DNA from 4 places in the Streptomyces zaehneri genome. Region 2 is predicted to be linked to each of the others. Evidence: riboswitches for the same ligand, from Rfam matches in the RefSeq annotation. Region 2 holds a riboswitch; each other region holds the start of a gene.
What was found. A riboswitch is a leader RNA that binds a small molecule or an ion and turns the genes downstream of it on or off. The one in region 2 is predicted to bind cyclic di-AMP.
Positions count from the first base shown of each region.

Region 1: it holds a riboswitch for cyclic di-AMP, as region 2 does, so the genes downstream of both, QQM72_RS32760 (M23 family metallopeptidase) here and QQM72_RS05965 (M23 family metallopeptidase) in region 2, are expected to answer to the same signal.
Region 3: it holds a riboswitch for cyclic di-AMP, as region 2 does, so the genes downstream of both, QQM72_RS35450 (transglycosylase family protein) here and QQM72_RS05965 (M23 family metallopeptidase) in region 2, are expected to answer to the same signal.
Region 4: it holds a riboswitch for cyclic di-AMP, as region 2 does, so the genes downstream of both, QQM72_RS24620 (M23 family metallopeptidase) here and QQM72_RS05965 (M23 family metallopeptidase) in region 2, are expected to answer to the same signal.

Region 1 covers NZ_JASTTJ010000025.1:26,646-32,165, reverse strand. Annotated here, with positions in the region: gene QQM72_RS32770 (M16 family metallopeptidase) at 1-427, shown strand, start outside; gene QQM72_RS32765 (M16 family metallopeptidase) at 424-1,812, shown strand; cyclic di-AMP (ydaO/yuaA leader) riboswitch at 2,015-2,180, shown strand; gene QQM72_RS32760 (M23 family metallopeptidase) at 2,196-2,939, shown strand; gene QQM72_RS32755 (GntR family transcriptional regulator) at 3,128-3,823, shown strand; gene QQM72_RS32750 (HPr family phosphocarrier protein) at 4,050-4,331, opposite strand; gene QQM72_RS32745 (bifunctional acetate--CoA ligase family protein/GNAT family N-acetyltransferase) at 4,509-5,520, shown strand, end outside.
Region 2 covers NZ_JASTTJ010000003.1:74,626-80,145, reverse strand. Annotated here, with positions in the region: gene QQM72_RS05980 (SGNH/GDSL hydrolase family protein) at 1-157, opposite strand, end outside; gene QQM72_RS05975 (DUF6250 domain-containing protein) at 284-1,000, opposite strand; gene QQM72_RS05970 (rhamnogalacturonan lyase family protein) at 1,015-2,910, opposite strand; gene QQM72_RS05965 (M23 family metallopeptidase) at 3,151-4,128, opposite strand; cyclic di-AMP (ydaO/yuaA leader) riboswitch at 4,133-4,292, opposite strand; gene QQM72_RS05960 (alpha-galactosidase) at 4,597-5,520, opposite strand, start outside.
Region 3 covers NZ_JASTTJ010000029.1:95,701-101,220, reverse strand. Annotated here, with positions in the region: gene QQM72_RS35465 (nucleoside triphosphate pyrophosphohydrolase) at 1-85, shown strand, start outside; gene QQM72_RS35460 (cytochrome P450 family protein) at 199-1,494, shown strand; gene QQM72_RS35455 (transglycosylase family protein) at 1,699-2,724, shown strand; cyclic di-AMP (ydaO/yuaA leader) riboswitch at 2,930-3,116, shown strand; gene QQM72_RS35450 (transglycosylase family protein) at 3,120-3,836, shown strand; gene eno (phosphopyruvate hydratase) at 4,265-5,520, shown strand, end outside.
Region 4 covers NZ_JASTTJ010000015.1:185,351-190,870, forward strand. Annotated here, with positions in the region: gene QQM72_RS24605 (MarR family winged helix-turn-helix transcriptional regulator) at 176-700, opposite strand; gene QQM72_RS24610 (dihydrofolate reductase family protein) at 769-1,896, shown strand; tRNA gene QQM72_RS24615 (tRNA-Met) at 1,968-2,041, shown strand; cyclic di-AMP (ydaO/yuaA leader) riboswitch at 2,365-2,531, shown strand; gene QQM72_RS24620 (M23 family metallopeptidase) at 2,541-3,563, shown strand; gene QQM72_RS24625 (aldo/keto reductase) at 3,812-4,756, shown strand; gene QQM72_RS24630 (PrsW family glutamic-type intramembrane protease) at 4,827-5,520, opposite strand, start outside.

The sequences.
Region 1 (5,520 bases), on a different contig from region 2:
GGCCGGCTTCGGCCTGCTGCGGCTCGCCGGAGCGCCCTCCCTGGGCTGGCTGGACGTGAAGACGTCCGGTGACGTGGAGGTGCCCGTCATCGAGGCCGCCATCGACGAGGAGCTCGCCCGGTTCGCCGAGGAGGGCCCCACGGCCGAGGAAATGGAGCGTGCACAGGCGCAGTTGGAGCGCGAGTGGCTCGACCGGCTCGGCACGGTCGCCGGCCGCGCCGACGAACTGTGCCGGTTCGCCGTCCTGTTCGGCGACCCGCAGCTCGCCCTCAACGCCGTCCAGCGTGTGCTGGACGTGACGCCGGACGAGGTGCAGGAGATCGCCAAGGCCCGCCTGCGCCCCGACAACCGAGCGGTGCTCGTCTACGAGCCGACCGCCGCCGAAGCCCCCGCCGACCAGGACGAGAACGAGGAGGCGGCCCGGTGACCGAGCTCGCCACGATGGACTTCCACCCCCAGCCCCGGGCGGGCGAGGCCAGGCCGTGGGCGTTCCCGGCGCCCGAGCGCACCGCGCTGGCCAACGGCCTGACCGTGCTGCACTGCCACCGTCCCGGCCAGCAGGTCGTCGCCGTCGAGATCCTCCTCGACGCACCCCTGGACGCCGAACCGGCCGGCCTCGACGGCGTCGCCACGATCATGGCGCGGGCCTTCTCAGAGGGCACCGACAAGCACTCCGCCGAGGAGTTCGCCGCCGAACTGGAGCGCTGCGGCGCCACTCTGGACGCGCACGCCGATCACCCCGGTGTCCGGCTGAGCCTCGAAGTGCCGGCCTCGCGCCTGGCCAAGGGCGTCGGTCTGCTCGCCGACGCCCTCAGGGCCCCCGCGTTCGCCGACAGCGAGGTCGAGCGCCTCGTCCGCAACCGCCTGGACGAGATCCCGCACGAGCTGGCCAACCCCTCCCGGCGCGCCGCCAAGGAGCTCTCCAAGGAGCTGTTCCCGGCCACCGCGCGGATGTCGCGGCCGCGCCAGGGCACCGCGGAGACGGTCGAGAAGATCGACTCCGCCGCCGTACGCGCCTTCTACGAGAGGCACGTCCGTCCCGCCACGGCCACCGCCGTGGTCGTCGGCGACCTCACCGGTGTCGGCCTGGAGGCGCTTCTCGGCGACACCCTGGGCGCCTGGAAGGGCTCCTCGGCCCAGGCGCGGCCCGTGCCGCCGGTGACCGCCGACGACGCCGGCCGGGTCGTCATCGTGGACCGTCCGGGCGCCGTCCAGACGCAGTTGCTGATCGGCCGGATCGGCGCCGACCGGCACGACCGTGTGTGGCCCGCGCAGGTGCTCGGCACGTACTGCCTCGGTGGCACCCTCACCTCCCGGCTGGACCGTGTCCTGCGCGAGGAGAAGGGCTACACCTACGGGGTCCGCGCGTTCGGACAGGTCCTGCGGTCCGCCCCCGACGGCACGGGGGCCGCGATGCTCGCCATCAGCGGCTCCGTCGACACCCCGAACACCGGCCCCGCCCTGGACGACCTGTGGAAGGTGCTGCGTACCCTCGCCGCCGAGGGGCTGACCGACGCCGAGCGTGACGTCGCCGTGCAGAACCTGGTCGGTGTGGCGCCGCTGAAGTTCGAGACCGCCGCGGCCGTCGCCGGCACGCTGGCGGACCAGGTCGAGCAGCACCTGCCGGACGACTTCCAGGCCACGCTGTACCAGCAGCTCGCCGCGACCGGCACCGTGGAGGCCACCGCGGCGGCCGTGAACGCCTTCCCGGTGGACCGACTGGTGACCGTGCTGGTCGGTGACGCGGCCCAGATCAAGGAGCCGGTCGAGGCCCTCGGCATCGGCGAGGTGAAGGTCGTGTCCGCGGAGTAGGTCCCGGCAACGGCACGCGCTTGTGGGGGCCCTGGTCGGCGAAAGCGTCACCAGGGCTTCCCTATGTCCGAATTGATGCGGAGGTTGCCCGTCTGCCCTGTGGGATGCGCTACAAAAACCGGGATCCGTTTGAGGATTGAAACCCGCGCCGCTTAGCGTCATGCGGGCTGTTCGTCAGGCAGTGCGCCGCAGCCGCGGCACCGGACAGTCATCGCCGAGTCCCCGTACGGCGCGAGCCAGGGGAGCCGGGGACCCATGTGCAGTCCCTGGGGTGAATCGGACGCCCGCGCGTGATCGCGAGGGGGTCCGTAGGAGACCTTCCTGCTCCGAACCCGTCAGCTAACCCGGTAGGCGAGAAGGAAGGAAAGGACACACCCGACTTCATGGCGTTCACCTGCGCGCCCGGCAAGCACCGTCGTCCCGGCCGGATGCAGCGGACCACCGCTCGCGCGGCGGGCGTCGCGGCGCTCACCACCACCGGCGTGATGGCCACCGTCGCCGCCACCCCGGCCCTCGCCGCCGAGCCCAGCCCCGAGCAGACCGGCCTGATCCCCGTCGTCACCGCGTCCGAGGCCGTCGCGGAGCAGGTCGACGACCAGGTCGCCGTGCAGAAGCACGCGGCCTTCGAGGAGGCCGCCCGGCAGGCCGCCGCCAAGAAGGCCGTGGAGGAGCGCGAGGCACGCGTGCGTGCGGCCCGCGAGGCCGAGCGCAAGCGCCTCAACACCTTCGTCTCGCCGATCACCGGCTCCTACGTGTCGACCAGCTACCAGGCCAGCAGCTCCCTGTGGTCCTCCGGCAGCCACACCGGCATCGACTTCCACGCGGCCAGCGGCACCACCGTGCACGCGGTCGGCCTGGGCACCGTCGTCGAGGCCGGCTGGGGCGGGTCGTACGGCAACCAGATCGTCATCAAGATGAACGACGGGACGTACACCCAGTACGGTCACCTGTCGTCCATCGAGGTGTCGGTGGGCCAGCAGGTCACCCCGGGCCAGCGGATCGCCCTGTCCGGCGCCACCGGCAACGTCACCGGCGCGCATCTGCACTTCGAGGCCCGCACCACCGCGGAGTACGGCTCGGACATCGACCCGGTCGCCTACCTCCGCAACCACGGCGTGAACGTCTGACGACCCACGGCGACAGATCGTCTTGCCCCGGCCCTCCCGGCCGGGGCTTTCGCCGTTTTCGAGGCCCCGCTGTCCAAAAAATATCCCTGGATTCCGGCCCGCCATCGGAAATCCCCGCCCATTGCAATAGAGTCACGGAACACACGTCAATCGTCGACGTTTCACGGGGATTAAGGCGGAGGTCCGTCATGCGTATTCCGGCGCACTCGGTGTGCACGGCCATTCGGGACGACATCGTCGCGGGTGTCTACGAGCGCGGCAGCCGCCTCACCGAGGAACTCCTCGCTCGCCGCTACGGCGTTTCCCGCGTGCCCGTCCGGGAGGCGCTGCGCACGCTGGAGGCCGAGGGCTTCGTCGTCACGCGGCGGCACGCGGGCGCGTGCGTCGCGGAGCCGACCGAGCAGGAGGCCGCGGACCTGTTGGAGATGCGCATGCTCCTGGAGCCGCTCGGCGCCTCCCGGGCCGCCCAGCGCCGCACCGAGGCCCATCTGAAGGTGCTGCGCGGCCTCGTCCGGCTGGGCCAGGAGCGGGCCAGGCGGGGCAACAGCGAGGACCTGCGCTCCCTGGGGGGCTGGTTCCACGAGACGCTCGCCCAGTCCTCCGGGAGCCATGCCCTGACGTCGATGCTCACCCAGCTGCGCCACAAGATCGCCTGGATGTACGCGGTGGAGGCCCCGGCCAACCCCGTGGAGTCCTGGGCGGAGCACGGCGCGATCGTGGACGCGGTGGCGCGCGGCGACGGCGAGCGTGCGCGGGCGATCACGGCGCTGCACACCGAGCGCGCGACGGGCGCGCACCGGCTGCGCTTTTCCGGCGGGCCCGAGCGCGCCGACCGTGTGAGGACTTCGCAACCTCCCGTAAACATGACGGGTCTGCGGCATTAACACGAGGGCCGTATACAAAGAGGGGATAATTCGCGGGGGATTATTTCTGCTGCCCGTAGCGGGAAATGCGAAGGGCTCGCCCGATAATTCGGACGAGCCCTTCGTGGTTTAGCGGGACGACACCTTTGAAGTGACGAACGCCATCACCGTCAATTGAGCACCCCCGATGACGCACGACCGCATCCGCGAGTGCGGTGGCGGCTCAGGCGCAAAGGGGGCCACGCGCTCAGACGGTCTCGGGGAGCTCCTCGAGACCCTCGGCGACCAGCTTCGCCAGACGGTCGAGCGCGGCGTCCGCGCCGTCGGCCTCGGAGGCGAGGACGATCTCCTCGCCGCCCTGGGCGCCCAGGCCGAGAACGGCCAGCATGGAGGCCGCGTTGACGGGGTTGCCGTCAGCCTTGGCGATCGTCACCGGGATACCTGCGGCCGTGGCGGCCCGGACGAAGATGGAAGCGGGGCGGGCGTGAAGGCCCTCGGCCCAGCCGACGTTGACGCGGCGCTCAGCCATGTGATGCTGCCCTTCAGTGTTCAGGTTGTCTAGACCAGTGTTCCACACGTGAAGCGTGTGAGGGAGGGGTCGTGCGACCCCTCCCGACGTGGGCGTCGGATCGCGGCCTCGATCCGACGAACGTCCTCCACAGACTGCCTCGCGCCGTTGTCGTACGCGAGCCGTACTCTGGGCCCCATGCAGAGCGCGTCGGACCGGCACGAGTACCCCGCCCACTGGGAGGCCGACGTGGTGCTGCGCGACGGCGGCACCGCGCGCATCCGCCCCATCACCGTCGATGACGCCGAGCGCCTGGTCAGCTTCTACGAGCAGGTTTCGGACGAGTCGAAGTACTACCGGTTCTTCGCGCCCTACCCGCGCCTGTCCGACAAGGACGTCCACCGCTTCACGCACCACGACTTTGTGGACCGGGTGGGACTCGCGGCCACGGTCGGCGGCGAGTTCATCGCCACCGTACGCTATGACCGCATTGGTGCCGACGGCATGGCCGCCTCGGCCCCGGCCGACGAGGCCGAGGTCGCGTTCCTCGTCCAGGACGCCCACCAGGGAAGGGGCGTCGCCTCCGCGCTGCTCGAGCACATCGCGGCCGTGGCGCGCGAGCGGGACATCCGCCGCTTCGCGGCCGAGGTGCTTCCCGCCAACAACAAGATGATCAAGGTGTTCACGGACGCCGGATACACCCAGAGGCGCAGCTTCGAGGACGGCGTCGTGCGCCTGGAGTTCGGCCTCGAACCCACCGAACGCTCCGTCGCCGTGCAGCGCGCGCGGGAACAGCGCGCCGAGGCGCACTCCGTGGGGCGGCTGCTTGCGCCCGGTTCCGTGGCCGTCGTCGGCGCCGGCCGCAGCCCCGGCGGCGTCGGCCGAAGCGTCCTCGGCAACCTCCGCGAGGCGGGCTTCACCGGGCGGCTGTACGCCGTGAACAAGGCCTTCCCCGAGGACCTGAAGGAACTGGACGGGGTGCCCGCCCACCGCTCGGTGCGCGACATAGCGGCGCCCGTCGACCTCGCGGTCGTCGCCGTTCCGGCGGAGCAGGTCCCCGAGGCCGTCACCGAATGCGGCGAGCACGGCGTGCAGGGACTCGTGGTCCTCTCGGCCGGCTACGCCGAGAGCGGCCCCGACGGACGGGAGCGCCAGCGCGAGCTGGTCCGGCACGCGCGCGCGTACGGCATGCGGATCATCGGCCCCAACG
Region 2 (5,520 bases):
GGACCGCGAGGTTGGTGTAGTTGAAGTCGCCCTCGGGCCGCAGGTCGGCGAGGAGGACCGCGAAGCGGTCCGCCCAGCCGACGAACGCCCCGTCGGGGCCTGGGTCGCCGACGCCCTCGGTGAAGCTGTCCCCCACCGCCACGTACGACCCGATCACTGATCTGTCGTCACTCTTCGAATCGTCTGCCACAGCAGTTCATCATTCACCTTCGAATGTGACCTACGCGATCGTAGGAAGGGGTTGACGGGCGGTGAGATAAGACACCCTTAAAGACTTTGCCAATCAGGGAATAAGGGACCACGCCCGGAAGTCGTTGATCCGGAAATGGCTCCAGGTGGTGCGGAAGGCGAAGTGCCCGCCCGTGTAGGGCTCCGGGTCGGTGTGGTCGAAGACGAGCCGGCCGTTGTTCCACCAGCGGACGACCGAACCGTCGGAGACGATACGGACGTGGTTCGGCTCGTTCGCGACGAGCAGCGGCTCGGTGTAGTCGTAGATCAGCGGACGCACCCCCGCCTCGCCGACATAGCGGCGCAGCCGGGTCGTGGTGTTGGTGTTGGCGCCGTAGCCGACGTAGTACGTCTTGAGGTAGTCGTACTCGGCGAGGGCGCCGCCGCGCGGGGTGGCGAAGAGGTTCTCCGGGGAGCGGACGTCGACGGCGTTCCAGAAGTTGTTGAGGTCGGAGACGCGGTCGTTGACCCCGCCCGCGGAGACGGGCGTGGCCACGTACTCGAGGACGTACGGCCCTTCGAGCGGCCGCTTGAACCAGATCGTCGCCCCGGCGGGCACGTCGACCTCCAGGGTCCCGCGGGACGCGGTGACCGTTCCGCCCTTCTCCAGTTCGACGGCCCACTGGCGCAGGCCGTGCCGGAAGTCGTCGTGGGCGATGAGGCGGCGGTGGCGGGGCCGGCCGCTCGCGGCGGTCGCGGCCGTGGCGGGGGCGAGGGCTGCCAGCGCGGCGCCGGCGGCGAGGGCTCCGAACGCCCTGCGGGTGGTCGTCATGATGGTCGGCTCCTTCAGTGGGCGGGGGTGGTGAGGTGCGGCTCGGGGACGCGGCGGGTCTCGGTGCCGAGGTAGTAGTCGGTGTACGTGGACTGGAGGTAACCGCGGACGGTCCAGCCGAGGCGGTACGCGGGGTTCTGGGCGAGCGTGTAGACGCGGGTGTCGGTCGGCACGGTGCTGGTGTAGAGGCGCAGGGCGGTGTGGTCGGCGGTCTCGGCGAGGATCTCCTCGCGCCAGTCGCCGACGAGGTCGCCGTAGAACGGGGTGGCGTTGCGGGCGCCGGAGACGACGCCGGCCGGGTCGAAGACCGTCGCGCTGCTCTCGGTCGCCGGGTCCCACTTCTCGACGCGGGTGAAGTCGAGCAGTTCTGACGCCTTGTCACCGTCCCACCAGATACGGAAGTTGACGCTGGGAGTGGTGGCGGAGACCTTGCCGCCTCGGACGTTGAAGACTCCCGCGCCGGGCCGCGTCACGTCGGCGGTGGACGTCCAGTACTCGTAGCCGCGGTGGCCGGGGTCGATGTCCGCGGCGTTCCCGCGGCCGGTGTCGAGGTCCGCGTCGCTCACCGGGCTCGTCGGGTGCGAGCCGGTGACCAGCCGCTCGCCGGTGGCGGCGTCGTAGTAGTACCAGGGGAAGGCGGAGACGATGCCCAGCTCGGACTGCTGGATGGCGAAGCCCTCCAGGCCGGGCCGGTCGGGGTCGAGGTCGGCGATGTCGAAGCGGTCGCCGTGGATGGCGCCGTCGACGACGTAGCGCAGCGTGCCGTCGCCGTTCACGACGTAGTTGCCGTCGGCGATCTCGTCCCTGCCGTCCCCGTCGACGTCGACGGTGCGGATCTGGTGGAAGCTGGTCGCGCCGGTCGCCGGGTCCACCACGTACTTCCAACGGCGTTCGAGATCTGTGCCGTTGAAGTCCCAGGTCTGGAAAAGGACCCGGAACGAGCCGCGCTTGGCTCCGACCCGGGTGACCAGCTTGGTGACCAGGCTGGGGTGTTCGCCGTCGAGGTAGGCGATGCCGAAGTGGCCGCCGGAGGGGCCGTCGGCCACGAAGTCGTCGGGGACGGGCTGACGGGTCCGCTCGGCGCCGGTCGCTCCGTCGATCACCGACACGAACTGGTTCGCGGGCGAGGCGGCGGTGACCTGTGCGCCGTCGGCGAAGGTGGTCCCGGCGGCGGTGTGCGCCAGCACCTCGGCGCGGCCGTCGGCGTCGAGGTCGTAGACGGTGACGTTGTCGTCGTTGCGATAGCCGCCGATCGCGGTGGACCCGCTGATCGCGGCGGGCGCCGGGTCGTTGGCGCCGTTCCCGCCGACCTGGGTGTACGAGCCGGGTCCGAGGTCGACCCGCCACAGGCGCTCGCCGGTGAGCGTGTAGGCCTCCAGCAGATCGGGCCTGTCGCGGGTCCCGGACAGCCGGCTGACGACCAGCTCGTAGCGCCCGTCGCCGTCGAGGTCACCCGGCCAGGCATGCTGCACGGTGTAGCCGTCGGCACCGGCCAGCGGGATCTCGGCGTAGCCGTCGGTGAAGCGCAGAGCCGCCGCACTCGGCTTCTGCACCCGCCCGTCGACGACGGCGCGGACGGTGTACGTGCCCGCCCCCGGACTGTCGTCCTGATAGGTCGTCGACTTGCGCAGCGGCTCCCGGTTGAGCCGGCGTCCGTTCTTGTAGACGTTGAAGGCGATGGCGTTCGCGTGCCGCGCGTACTCGGTGCCGAGCAGCCGCCAGCTGAGGAAGGTCCCCTCGCCGGACGGGGTGGCGACCAGGCCGCGGTCGAGGTTCTCGACGATCCGGCGCGGGACCCCGGTGGCGTGCCCGGCGGGCGCGGAGACGAGTCCGGCCAGCAGGGTGACGGCGGTGACGGCGGCCGCGGCCGCGGCGCCCTTGATGAAGATGCGTCGGTCGACGCCGGACACAGGACCTCCGAAGAGCGATAGAAAGCGCTTGCTCGCTGACGGGGATCACTGTGTCCCCACTCTGTCCCGCCTGTCGACGGGGCAAGAAGGGCTGCCACAAGAACGCAACAGAACGATCATGAACGCGCAAAGTCCGACACCGGCCCTCCCCTCCCCCGGACACACCGAAGGCCGGACCCGGGGATCGGGGTCCGGCCTTCGGCCGCGTGTCAGGCGGGAGGTCGTCGCGGTCGGCGGGGGTCAGCCGACGGAGACGCCGTGCGCGCGGAGGTAGGCGATCGGGTCGACGTCCGAGCCGTAGTCCGGCGTGGTGCGGATCTCGAAGTGCAGGTGCGGGCCGGTCACGTTGCCGGTGGCGCCGGAGAGGCCGAGCTGCTGGCCCGCGGTCACGGTCTGGCCGGCCGAGACGGAGAGCTGGGACAGGTGGGCGTACTGGGCGTAGTAGCCGTCGGCGAGCCTGATGACGACCTGGTTGCCGTACGCGCCGCCCCAGCCCGCGGAGACGACGGTGCCCGCGCCCACGGCCTTGAGGGAGGTGCCGGTCGGGACGACGAAGTCGGTGCCGGTGTGGTAGCCGCTGGACCACATGCTGCCGGCCGTGTGGTAGGCGGTGCCGACGACGGCGCCCGCCACCGGCAGCGTGTAACCGCCGGAGGTACCGGTGCCGCTGTCGGCGGCCTGGGTGACCGCCTTCGAGGAGGACGAACCGGATGAAGAAGACGAAGACGACGAGGACGAGGACGAGGACGACGAGGACGACGACTTGGTCCCGGACGCCTTCGGCTTCGAAGCGGAGGACGAGGAGGAACCGGACGACGAACCGGTGCTCGCGGCCTTCTTGCCGATCGAGAGCTTCAGGCCGGGGTGGATCAGCGACGGGTCGCCGCCGACGGCCTGACGGTTGTCCTGGTACAGCTTCTGCCAGCCGCCGCTGACGTTCTGCTCGTCGGCGATCTTCGACAGATAGTCGCCGGACCGCACGGTGTAGGACTTGGCCGTCGTGGCGGTGGCCGACTTCCGCGCCACCGGCACGGACTGCACGGCCTTTTCCGGAACGGCCTGGGAGGCCGACTGCGCGACGGACTGCGCGGGGGCCGCGTGCGCGCCGGCGGCACCTATGAGCGGAAGGGCGAGCGCGGCGCCGCCCGTTCCGGCGACGGCTATGGAACGAGTGAAGCGCTGGGTCTTCGGACGGCGGTGCTTACCCTTCGCGGGCATGGCGAATTCCTCTCCGGCGCCTGCGAGGTCAGCTGTCGGGTGCGGACTGGAGATGCCCGGCCGCGCCGAGGCGCGGCTTTACCCCAAAGCCTGTTCCGGAGACCGGAACAGGCGGTTGTACCTGTGGGTCCCCCGCTCCTGCCAGATACGGGTGGGTGTGCGGACTCCGGGCGGTGGCAGGATTCGGCGTCCGTCCGGATTGGTGTGGAACGTAAGCGACCGGGACGCACAGGGACAAGCAGCGGTTGCGCCGCTCACGCCTTTCTCTTGATCCGCTGTGAGAATTCCCGGTCACACTCCGTGAGACAAGGGGGCCATCCACCGCCAAGCACCCTGGAAAGGCATGCGAATTACGTGAACATGACGGGCGACATACGGTCACGGATATGACGCTGCTCACGTGACAGCTCTCCAGGTTCCTTAATTCCAGAGCTAGTTGGAATTAAGGAACCAATTCGGACAGAAACCTCAGATGCGACGCAGCCGGATAACCGTCGCATCAAGGTCGCCCCGCAGTCCGGTGCGCAGCCCGTGATGGAGCAGCACCGCTCCCCGGTGGACTTCGCCCGTTTCGCGGCATTCGTACGATGCCGCCGGGTCGAGTCCGCGCAGCCGCAGCGCCGGAACGGGCTCGCCGAACCGCTGCGCCTGGAGCCAGGCGAGGACGACACTCTCGTCACCGCGCACGTACTGGACCGCGCTCAGGCCGCCCGCCGGGGGCCGCAGCCGGTACAGGTCGCCCTGTTGCACGAGCGGCCGGATCTCCTTGTAGAGGTCCACCCATCGGCGCGCCTCGGTGAGCTCCTCCTCGCTCCACCGCGAGAGGTCCCCGCCGACGCCGAGCACGCCGGCCATGGCGCTGACGAAGCGGAAGCGCAACGAGCTGACCCGGCCGTTGAGCTGGGCGTTGGGACTGTCGGTGACCCATGCCGCCATGACCCGAGCGGGGTGGATCTGGCTGAAGCCGTGCTGGATGTCGAGCCGGTCGAGCGGATCGGTGTTGTCGGAGGTCCACACCTGGTCGGTGCGGCTCATGATCCCGAGGTCGATGCGCCCGCCGCCGCCGGAGCAGGACTCGAAGGCGACCTGGGGGTGGGCCTCCCGCAGCCGGTCCAGGAGCGCGTACAGGGCCCGTACGTGGTCGACCCAGAGGCGCTGCGGGTAGGGGTCGTCCGGCCAGCCGGCGTCGGTGAAGCAGCGGTTGAAGTCCCACTTCACATAGTCGACGGGCGCGCTGGACAGGAGCGCGTGGAGCTGCTCCCAGAGGTACTCCTGGACGTCCTCGCGCGCGAGGTTCAGCACGAGCTGATTGCGGAACTCCGTCCGCTTTCGTCCGGATTGGAACTGCACCCAGTCGGGATGCGCCCGGTACAGCTCGCTGTCCGGGTTGAC
Region 3 (5,520 bases), on a different contig from region 2:
GGGCGTCGACCCGGAGGCGGCCCTGCGCGCGGCGGCGCGGGCGTACCGGGACGCGATCCGGGGTGTCGAGGGGGCCGATGGCTAGGAGGCGACGCCGCTGATGCCGCCCTCCGATACCGCGAAGCCGCCCACATGGTGTTAGCCCGCCGCGCGGAAGGCCCTCGCGGAGCGCGGCGAGGACACCGCTACGGTCGGGGAGTGACCGAGCAGCCCGACACCGACAACCCGGACCGCACCGCTCCCGAACTCTTCACCTGGGAGTTCGCGACCGACCCCTACCCCGCCTACGCCTGGCTGCGCGAGCACGCGCCCGTGCACCGCACCGTTCTTCCCAGCGGGGTCGAGGCCTGGCTGATCACCCGGTATGCCGACGCGAAACAGGCCCTCGCCGACCAGCGGCTCTCCAAGAACCCGGCGCACCACGACGAACCGGCGCACGCCAAGGGCAAGACCGGCATCCCCGGTGAGCGCAAGGCCGAGCTGATGACGCATCTGCTCAACATCGACCCGCCGGACCACACCCGGCTGCGACGGCTCGTCAGCAAGGCCTTCACCCCGCGTCGGGTCGCCGAGTTCGCGCCCCGGGTCCAGGAGCTGACGGATCAGCTCATCGACCGGTTCGCCGCCGAGGGGAAGGCCGACCTCATCCACGACTTCGCCTTCCCTCTCCCCATCTACGCGATCTGCGACCTCCTGGGCGTCCCCCGTGAGGACCAGGACGACTTCCGCGACTGGGCGGGGATGATGATCCGGCACGGCGGGGGCCCGCGGGGCGGTGTCGCGCGGTCGGTGAAGAAGATGCGCGGATATCTGCTGGAGCTGATCCACCGCAAGCGCGCGGAGCTTCCCGCCGACCCGGCTCCCGGCGAGGACCTCATCTCGGGTCTCATCCGCGCCTCGGACCACGGTGAGCACCTCACCGAGAACGAGGCCGCCGCCATGGCCTTCATCCTGCTGTTCGCCGGCTTCGAGACGACCGTCAATCTCATCGGCAACGGCACCTACGCCCTCCTCACCCACCCCGAGCAGCGCGCACGCCTCCAGCGGTCGCTCACCGAGGACGACGGCGAGCACGGCCTCCTCGAAACGGGCGTCGAGGAACTCCTGCGCTACGACGGCCCCGTGGAACTCGCCACCTGGCGGTTCGCGACCGAGCCGCTGCGCATCGGCGGGCAGGACATCGCGCCGGGCGACCCCGTGCTCGTGGTGCTGGCGGCCGCCGACCGTGACCCGGCGCGTTTCTCGGACCCCGACACCCTCGACCTGTCCCGCCGTGACAACCAGCACCTCGGCTACGGCCACGGCATCCACTACTGCCTGGGAGCGCCGCTGGCCCGGCTGGAGGGCCAGACCGCGCTGGCCACCCTGCTCACCCGGCTGCCCGATCTCCGACTGGCCGCGGATCCGGCCGAGTTGAGGTGGCGCGGCGGGCTCATCATGCGCGGACTGCGGACTTTGCCGGTCGAGTTCACTCCGGTGCATTCCGGTTCATGAGGATCCGCATCTGACCGGATGTCAGCCGGAGTGTGACCGTTCGGCGGAGCAAAGGTGACCAACACTCAAGTCTGTGATCTTCACGTGATCTGCGCGGCATTAACTTGTGACAAGTGATCGTCTGCCGATACGTTCTCTCGTCAGCGCGACGCATCGGTTCCACCTGCCGCGCCGGTCAGTGCTGTCCAGAGAAAGGCCCCTCGCATGCTCTCCGGGAACGGTCGTCACCGTCGCCCCCGCCAGGCCCCGGCCCTCCTTGTCGCGGCCGGAGTGACGGGCTCCGCCATCGCCATCCCGCTGCTCGCCGCCTCCGGCGCGAGTGCGGCGGACGGCACGGTGTGGGACAAGGTGGCGCAGTGCGAGACCGGCGGCTCGTGGAGCGCCGACGAGGGCGGCGGCGAGTACGGCGGCCTGAGCCTCACCCAGAAGGACTGGGAGGCGCACGGCGGCCTCGACTACGCCACCAGCCCCGACCTGGCCAGCCGCAGCCAGCAGATCGCCGTCGCGCAGAAGGTGCTCGCGGCCGAGGGGATCGGCGCGTGGGGCACCTGCGGGCTGACCTCCGGGCTCACCCAGGAGAACGGCGCGCTGAACGTGGACACCGGCGTGGCGGACGATTCTTCCGACTCGTCAGACTCGTCTGGTTCTTCCGGATTGTCCGACCTGTCCAGGGGATTGTCCGGATCCTCGGGCGCCTCGGGCTCCACGGCCGACGAGAACTCCTCGACCGGATCGTCCGACTCGTCCGCTGATTCATCCAGTTCGCCTTCGGCATCCGCTTCCTCCCCTTCGTCCCCTTCCTCCGCCGCCACGGGTGACTCCGGTACCTCCGGTGGTTCCGGCGGCCGGAGCGACGGCTCGACGGGCGACGACTCGTCCACGGCGACCCCGGGCGCGGACGACTCGGACAAATACGTCCAGGACGAAGGTTCTTGGAGCCTCGTCGACACCGGCTCCCTCGGCTCGGGCAAGCACCGCGGCGCCACCGCCGACGAGGCCACGACCAAGAGCGCGACCGACGACGGCCTGGACGGCACCACCACCGCCTCCGCCGGCCGGCACGCCGCGGCGACCTATGTCGTCCAGGAGGGCGACTCCCTCGCGTCCATCGCCGACTCCCTTGGCCTCGACGGCGGATGGCGCGCCCTCTATGCCGAGAACCGGGACCTCATCGGTGTCGACCCGAGCAACATCGCCGCCGGTCAGACCCTCGACACAGGGGTGGAATAGGGCGCAAAGCCCAAGAAAAACAGTGGCAGTTCGCGTCACGCTTCGCGCCGAATGTCCGGTTTGGTGAAAGTGTGGGATGAGTCTCAGAAGCCCTGATCGTCTTTGAAATTCCGCCGATCGCGTGTCTACGGTCGAGGCCGCTCGGCAACCCGGGCCCCGGCCGTCGCAACGCCGAATCCTGCCAGCGACGACCCGGGAACAGTCGTCGCGTCAAGCGCCGTAGGCAGGAGCGGGGGACCCAAGGTAAGTGCCGCGCCGGTCGGTTGACCGGAACGGCTCGGGGTGAAGCCACACCTCCCACGGAGCAGCGCTCCGACGGGCGAGGAAGTGGCCGGGCAACTCACACGGCCCGAACCCGACAGCTCACCTCGCAGGCGTCGGTGAGGGGATCCACCATGCTGTTTTCCGCCAAGGGCAAGCACCGCCGTCCCTCCAAGGCGACCCGCGTCGCCACGCTCGCCGGCGTCACCGGCGTCGCCATCGCCGCCCCGCTGATGGCGGCCGGCAACGCCTCCGCCGCCACCGCCTCCGAGTGGGACGCGGTCGCCCAGTGCGAGGCCGGCGGCAACTGGTCCATCAACACCGGCAACGGCTACTACGGCGGTCTGCAGTTCTCGGCGTCCACCTGGGCCGCGTACGGCGGCACCGCCTACGCCTCCACCGCCGACCAGGCCTCCAAGTCCCAGCAGATAGCCATCGGCGAGAAGGTCCTCGCGGGCCAGGGCAAGGGTGCCTGGCCGGTCTGCGGCACCGGCCTGTCCGGCGCCGCCTACAACGGCTCGAGCGCCGGCTCCTCGAGCTCCGGCTCGTCCAGCTCCTCCGGCTCCGCCGGCTCGTCGAACAGCGGCAGCACCAGCAGCCGCTCGACCGAGGAGCAGAGCGCCTCCCGCTCGACCGACCGCCCGGCCGCCTCCAAGACGGTCACCACCCCGACCGGCAAGAAGGTCAAGAAGGGCGACGGCGAGTACAAGGTCGTCAAGGGCGACACCCTCAGCTCCATCGCCGAGAAGCACAAGGTCAAGGGCGGCTGGGCGAAGCTGTTCGAGCTGAACAAGGACATCGTCGTCGAGGCCGACCTGATCTACCCGGGCCAGCAGCTGCACCTGAAGTGACACCGCGCCCGAGGCGTCACGGCGCCTGAAGTGACACCGCATCTGGGGTGTCGCGGCGCCTGGGGGTGTCACCTCACGTGAAGTGACACCTGGCCCCCAGAGAAGCCACAGCGCCCTCATATGCGAGGTCGGCACACTGAAGACCTCGTGAGGGTCACCCCCCGTCCCCACGGGCCCCCCGCTCCGGTGCGTGTTCCCCCGTACGCACCGGAGCGGGGTTTCTCTTTGCCCGTTCGTCACCTCCTGTCGGCTTTTCTCGGCCACTCCCTTTGTTCCGGGCGGAAACAATAGGTACCGTCTGTCTGTCCACGGGACGGTCGGTCGGCTGCCGACGGTCCCGGGGCGGTTAGGCTCTAGTCGCAAGGCTCAGCAAGGGCTCATCAAGGCCCCCGGGCCCCGCACAACCAGCGTCACATCCCAAGAAGGAGATGCTCGTGCCGTCCATCGACGTCGTCGTAGCCCGGGAAATCCTGGACTCCCGAGGCAACCCCACGGTCGAGGTCGAGGTCGGCCTCGACGACGGCAGCACGGGTCGTGCCGCCGTTCCGTCCGGCGCCTCCACCGGTGCCTTCGAGGCCATCGAGCTCCGCGACGGTGACCCCAACCGCTACCTCGGCAAGGGTGTCGAGAAGGCCGTCCTCGCCGTCATCGAGCAGATCGGCCCGGAGCTCGTCGGCTACGACGCCACCGAGCAGCGCCTGATCGACCAGGCCATGTTCGACCTGGACGCCACCGACAACAAGGGCTCGCTCGGCGCCAACGCCATCCTCGGCGTCTCGCTCGCCGTCGCGCACGCCGCCTCCGAGGCCAGCGACCTGCCGCTGTTCCGCTACCTGGGCGGCCCCAACGCGCACCTGCTGCCGGTGCCGATGATGAACATCCTGAACGGCGGCTCGCACGCCGACTCCAACGTGGACATCCAGGAGTTCATGATCGCCCCGATCGGCGCGGAGTCCTTCTCCGAGGCCCTGCGCTGGGGTGCCGAGGTCTACCACACCCTCAAGAAGGTGCTGAAGACCAAGGGCCTGTCCACCGGCCTCGGCGACGAGGGCGGCTTCGCCCCGAACCTGGAGTCCAACCGCGCCGCGCTCGACCTCATCATCGAGGCCATCAAGCAGGCCGGTTACGTCCCCGGCGAGCAGATCGCGCTCGCGCTCGACGTCGCCGCGTCCGAGTTCTACAAGGACGGCAAGTACGAGTTCGAGGGCAAGTCCCGCTCGGCCGCCGAGATGACCGAGTACTACGAGGAGCTCGTCTCCGCGTACCCGCTCGTGTCCATCGAGGACCCGCTGTACGAGGACGACTGGGCCGGCTGGAAGGTCATCACCGACAAGCTGGGCGACAAGGTCCAGATCGTCGGCGACGACCTCTTCGTCACCAACCCCGAGCGTCTGGCCCGCGGCATCGAGGAGGGCTCCGCCAACGCCCTGCTCGTCAAGGTCAACCAGATCGGTTCGCTGACCGAGACCCTCGACGCCGTCGAGATGGCCCAGCGCAACGGCTTCAAGTGCATGATGTCCCACCGCTCCGGCGAGACCGAGGACGTCACCATCGCCGACCTCGCGGTCGCGGTGAACTGCGGTCAGATCAAGACCGGCGCCCCGGCCCGCTCGGACCGCGTCGCCAAGTACAACCAGCTGCTGCGCATCGAGGAGATCCTCGACGACGCCGCGGTGTACGCCGG
Region 4 (5,520 bases), on a different contig from region 2:
TTCAGATTTGAAGCAGATCCAACGAGTCGAGACCCTACCTCATGCTTTAAATTTGAAGCAACTGGTTTGTGGCGCCCCTCACGAGGCCGCGGCCGGGCGGTCGCGGTCGGGCGGTCGCGGTTGCAGGGCCGTGGTCACGGGGCCGTGGTCACAGGGCCGCGATCGCGGTCCGCGGTCACGGGGTTCCGGAGCAGGGTGACGAGCGGCGGCGCCACGGGAGGTCCTCCGGTGCCGTCTCGCCGCCGTCCTTCTCCTGGAACCCGCGTGCGACCTGCGTGAAGATCTCCTCCAGCTGCCCCACCTGCTCGGCGGTGAGCCGGTCGAACAGGGCCGTGCGGACCGTCTCGACATGGCCGGGCGCCACGTCCTCCAGCACCGCCATGCCCTCGTCGGTCAGGACGGCGACGCTGCCGCGCTTGTCCCACTGGCAGTCCTCGCGCCGCAGCAGCCCGTCCTTCTCCAGCCGGGAGACCGCGTAGGTCAGCCGGCTGCGGGTGATCTTCAGCCGCTCCGCGAGGTCGGTCATCCGCAGCCGCCGTTCCGGGATGTCGGAGAGGTTGGCGAGGATGGAGTAGTACAGGTGGGGCATGCCGGCCTCCTGCTGGAGCTGCCGGTCGATCGCGTCCTCGAGGAGGAGGTAGCCGGCAACGTACGCGCGCCAGGCGCGTTGCTCCTCGGGGGTGAGCCAGCGAGTCGTCATGCTCCCAGTGTAAGTTTGTTTCAAACTTGAACCAAGCCCTGCCCGTCATCCCAGGGAGAGCCGCGCCGATGCCGTACCCGTACGTCCTGCTGTCCGCCGCCGTCTCCCTCGACGGCTATCTGGACGACACCACGCCCGAGCGCCTGCTCCTCTCCAGCCGCGCCGACTTCGACCGCGTCGACGAGGTGCGGGCCTCCGTCGACGCCATCCTCATCGGCGCCGGCACGATCCGCGCCGACAACCCCCGGCTCCTCGTGAACTCCCCCGAGCGCCGTGCCGCCCGGGTGGCCGCCGGACTGCCGCCGTACCCCCTCAAGGTCACCGTCAGCGGCTCCGGCGACCTCGACCCGGCGGCGAACTTCTGGCACACGGGCGGCGAGAAGGTCGTGTACACGACGGAGAAGGGCGCCGAGCGGGTCCACGCGCTGGGCATCGCCGCGGACGCCGTCCCGCTCGGCCCCGAGCTGGACTGGCGCCGCCTCCTCGAACACCTCCACGACGTGCGCGGCGTACGGCGCCTCATGGTCGAGGGCGGCGGAACGATCCACACCCAGCTGCTCCGGCAGGGCCTCGCCGACGAACTCCAGCTCGTCCTCGCCCCGCTCTTCGTGGGCGACCCGGCCGCGCCCCGCCTGTTCGGGCCGGGCGGCTACCAGGGCGGACGCCTGCGCCTGGTGGAGACCCGGCGCATCGAGGACGTCGTCCTGAACCGCTACGAGCCCACCGCCCCCGGCGCCGGACCGCTGCCCGCCGCGGCCGACCGGCACTGGCTGGCCCTCGCCTGCGCCCTCGCCGCCGACTGCCCGCCGTCGAAGACCGCCTTCAGCGTCGGCGCGGTGATCGTGGCCGCCGACGGCACGGAGCTGGCGCGCGGCCACTCCCGCGAGGCCGGCGACCCGGTCGTGCACGCCGAGGAGGCCGCCCTCGCGAAGCTCGACCCGGCCGACCCCCGGCTGCCCACCGCCACCGTCTACAGCAGTCTCGAACCGTGCGCCCGCCGCTCCTCCCGCCCGGCCCCCTGCGCCCGCCTGATCCTCGACGCGGGGGTGCGCAGGGTGGTCACGGCCTGGCGCGAGCCGGACACCTTCGTCACGGAGGCGGACGGAACCGGCCTGCTGACGGCCCAGGGCGTCGACGTCCTCGTGCTCCCGGAGTACGAGGAGCGGGCGAAGGAGCCGAACCGCCACCTCCTCTGAGGCCGCTGGGGCCCCGTGGATCAAGCGATGTGCTTTCTGTCCCTCTGATGCCGTACAGTTGTGTTCATCGCCGCGGGGTGGAGCAGCTCGGTAGCTCGCTGGGCTCATAACCCAGAGGTCGCAGGTTCAAATCCTGTCCCCGCTACTGATGAACCGAAGGCCGGAATCCGAAAGGGTTCCGGCCTTCGGTGTTTTCGTCGACGGCTTCGACCGTTTCCCTCACTCTTGGTGACCGGTCGACCGCCCTGCGCATAACGACTGAGTCACCATCAAGAATCCCATGACTGATGAAGCGTTTCCGGGGCATGTCGAGGCGTGGTCAACTCGCCCGTTTTTCACCGCTGGTAGCCCAAAAGTCCAGGCCGGAAATGTTGTTGATCAAGAGGAACGGCTTGGAAACCCACCCCCGGGTCTATTAACGTTCGATAACGCAGCGCGGTCGTCCCAGCCGGCACCAGAGTCGGCTCCGTGCGGCACGTGCCGAATCCCGCAAGGGAACCGGGGAACCACCACCATGGGGTGAATCACGCGGAAGCCGTCGTGAACTCGCAGAGTCCACGACACGTATACGCGCGTAGGAGACCTTCCCGCTCCGAACCCGTCAGCTAACCCGGTAGGCGACGGAAGGAAAGGAGTGCGCCCGCGTGGCGTCCAACCCGCCTGCCCCCGAGGCCCCTTACGCGCCCAGCCAGCGGTCCACCGAGACCTTCGGCTACGGCGGCTACCGCACCGACGAGGGACCTTGGGAGGAGTGGAACCCCACCGCGGAGTCCACTCGCCCGGTACGCGGCAAGCACCGCGTCGCCAAGCAGCGCGGCGGCGGATTCGCCCGCAGCTCCACCGTTCTCGGCGTCGGCGTCATAGCCGCCGTCAGCGCGGGTGGCATGGCCAGCGCCAACACCGGCAAGGCCCCGGTCTCCATCTCGATGCCGGACCTGCCCAACGTGGGCTCGCTCATCTCCGACGACGAGCCCGCCCCGGAAGCCGCGCCGGCCCTCGCCAGCTTCGGCTCCGAAGCCGCCGTGGACACCGAGGAGAGCGCCGCCGACGCCGGCGAGGCGCTGCGCAGCCGGATCATGGCGCAGGCCGAGTCGCAGCAGTCCCAGGTCGAGGTCAAGGCCCTCGCCGCAGCGGCCAAGGCCGAGTCCGACGCCGCCGCCAAGGCCGAGAAGGAGGCGGAGGCCAAGGCCGCCGCCGCGAAGAAGAAGGCCGCCGAGGAGGCAGCCGCGAAGGCCGAGGCCGCGCGCCTGGCCGAGCTGGCCAAGCAGTACACGCTGCCGACCTCCTCGTACACCATCACCTCGACCTTCGGTCAGGCCGGTTCGCTCTGGTCCTCCGGCTACCACACGGGTCTCGACTTCGCCGCGCCGACGGGCACGCTCATCAAGGCCGTCCACAGCGGCACCATCACCGAGGCCGGCTGGGCCGGTTCCTACGGCTACCGCACCATCCTGACCCTGGACGACGGCACCGAGCTGTGGTTCTGCCACCAGTCGTCGATCAGTGTCAGTGTCGGCCAGAAGGTCGCCACCGGTGATGTGATCGGCCGGGTGGGCGCGACCGGGAACGTCACCGGGGCCCACCTCCACCTCGAGGTCCACCCGGGCGGCAGCGCCGAAGGCATCGACCCGGCGGCCTGGCTGCGCGACAAGGGCCTCAACCCCTGAGTCGTCCCTCCGGGGACCCCGAGCCGTCCCGCCAGGACCCCTGAGCCGTTCCCTCGGACCTCCGGGTGCCTGAGCGGGTTCGTCCGGTCACCCCTGATCCACCCGCCAGCCTTGACGCCCTCCGCGTCGGGGCTGCCGGTCTTTGCCGGTCACAGGTACCGGCCACAGGGCCGGTCATACGTGCTGTTCACATGTTCTTCGCGTCACGCCCGGAATGGGCGGGCCGGTGCCGCCCGTTGACACGAAGCATGACTTCACTTCGCAAGCTCGGCTCCTCCGACCTCGAGGTCTTCCCGCTCTCCCTCGGCGGCAACGTCTTCGGCTGGACCGCCGACGAGACGGCCTCCTTCGCCGTACTCGACGCCTACGCGGCCGCGGGCGGCAACTTCATCGACACCGCCGACTCCTACACGGCGTGGATCGAGGGCAACAGCGGTGGTGAGTCCGAGACCATCATCGGCAGGTGGGTGCAGGCCCGGGGCAACCGCGACGACGTCGTGATCGCCACCAAGGTGAGTCAGCACCCCGAGTTCCCCGGCCTGTCCGCCGACAACATCAAGGCCGCCGCCGACGCTTCGCTCCGCCGTCTGGGCACCGACCACATCGACCTCTACTACACGCACTTCGACAAGCCCGAGGTGCCCGTCGAGGAGATCGTAGGCGCGCTCGACGAGCTGGTGCGGGCGGGCAAGGTACGGCACATCGCCGCCTCCAACATCACGCCCGAGCGCCTCCAGGAGTCCCTGGAGTTCTCCGACCGTGAGGGCCTGGCCCGGTACGTCGCCCTCCAGCCCCACTACAACCTGGTCTCCCGCGACACCTACGAGGGCGGACTCCAGGACCTCGCCGCCCGCTTCGGCATCGCCGCCGTCCCGTACTTCGCCCTGGCCGCCGGCTTCCTCACCGGCAAGTACCGGCCCGGTACGACCGTGCAGAGCGCCCGCGCGGCCGGCGCCGCCAAGCACCTCGACACGGAGCGGGGCCGCAACGTCCTCACCGCCCTGGACGAGATCGCCCAGGCCCACGGCACCGAGATCCCCACGGTCGCCCTTGCGTGGCTCGCCGCGCAGCCCACGGTGGCCGCGCCGATCGCCTCCGCGCGGACGGTCGAGCAGCTGCCGGCGCTGCTGGGGGTGGCGCAGCTGGAACTGACGGCGCAGGAGATCACCCGGCTGACCGGCGCCTCGGCCTGATGACCTGACGCGGGCCTCGACCCTGCCTGCGCCGGGCCTCGACCCTGCCTGCGCCGGGCCTCGGCCCGGCCTACCGGTGCGAGTGGGGAGCGGGATACGGTCCCGCCGGATACCCGGGTCCGGGTCCGGGGATGTGTCCGGGTCCGTGGACGTGTGCCGAGGGGTACCCGTACCCGTACCCGTACCCGTTCCCGTACCCGTTCCCGTACCCGTTCCCGTACCCGTACCCGTACCCGTACCCGTTCCCGTACGTCGGCGCCGTCGGACTGCCGTACACAGGCGCGGTCGGATGGCCGAATCCGGCGCTGTGACCCTGGCCGTGGGCCGGACCCTGGCCGTACCCGTACACCCCTTGGACCGGCCAGGGCGGCGGGGCCACCCGTACCGGCGGGGCCGTCATCCGGGCCGCGTGGTCCAGCGCGGGCCGGGCGACGTCCGTCCGCCGCCACAGTTCGTTGAGCAACTCCCGCTCCCGTACGAGGAAGTCCGCGCCGGCCCGCCCCCGTCGGCCGCGGTGCCGCAGGAACGCGAGGGACGTCGCGTACGCCTCGTACCGCGCGACCTCCCGCGCGGCCGGTTTGCCGAGGTGACGGCCGGCGTACTCCCGGGCCAGTCGCCGGGCCCGCATCGAGCCGAGCGCGAACGGCTCGGCCGGGGTGAGCCAGCCGGCGGCCGCGTAGGCGGGCAGTTCCTCGCGCACGGTGCGCAGCTCGCGTTGCCGCGTCCACACCACCAGCCAGGTCAGCAGCCCGAACGCGGGCACC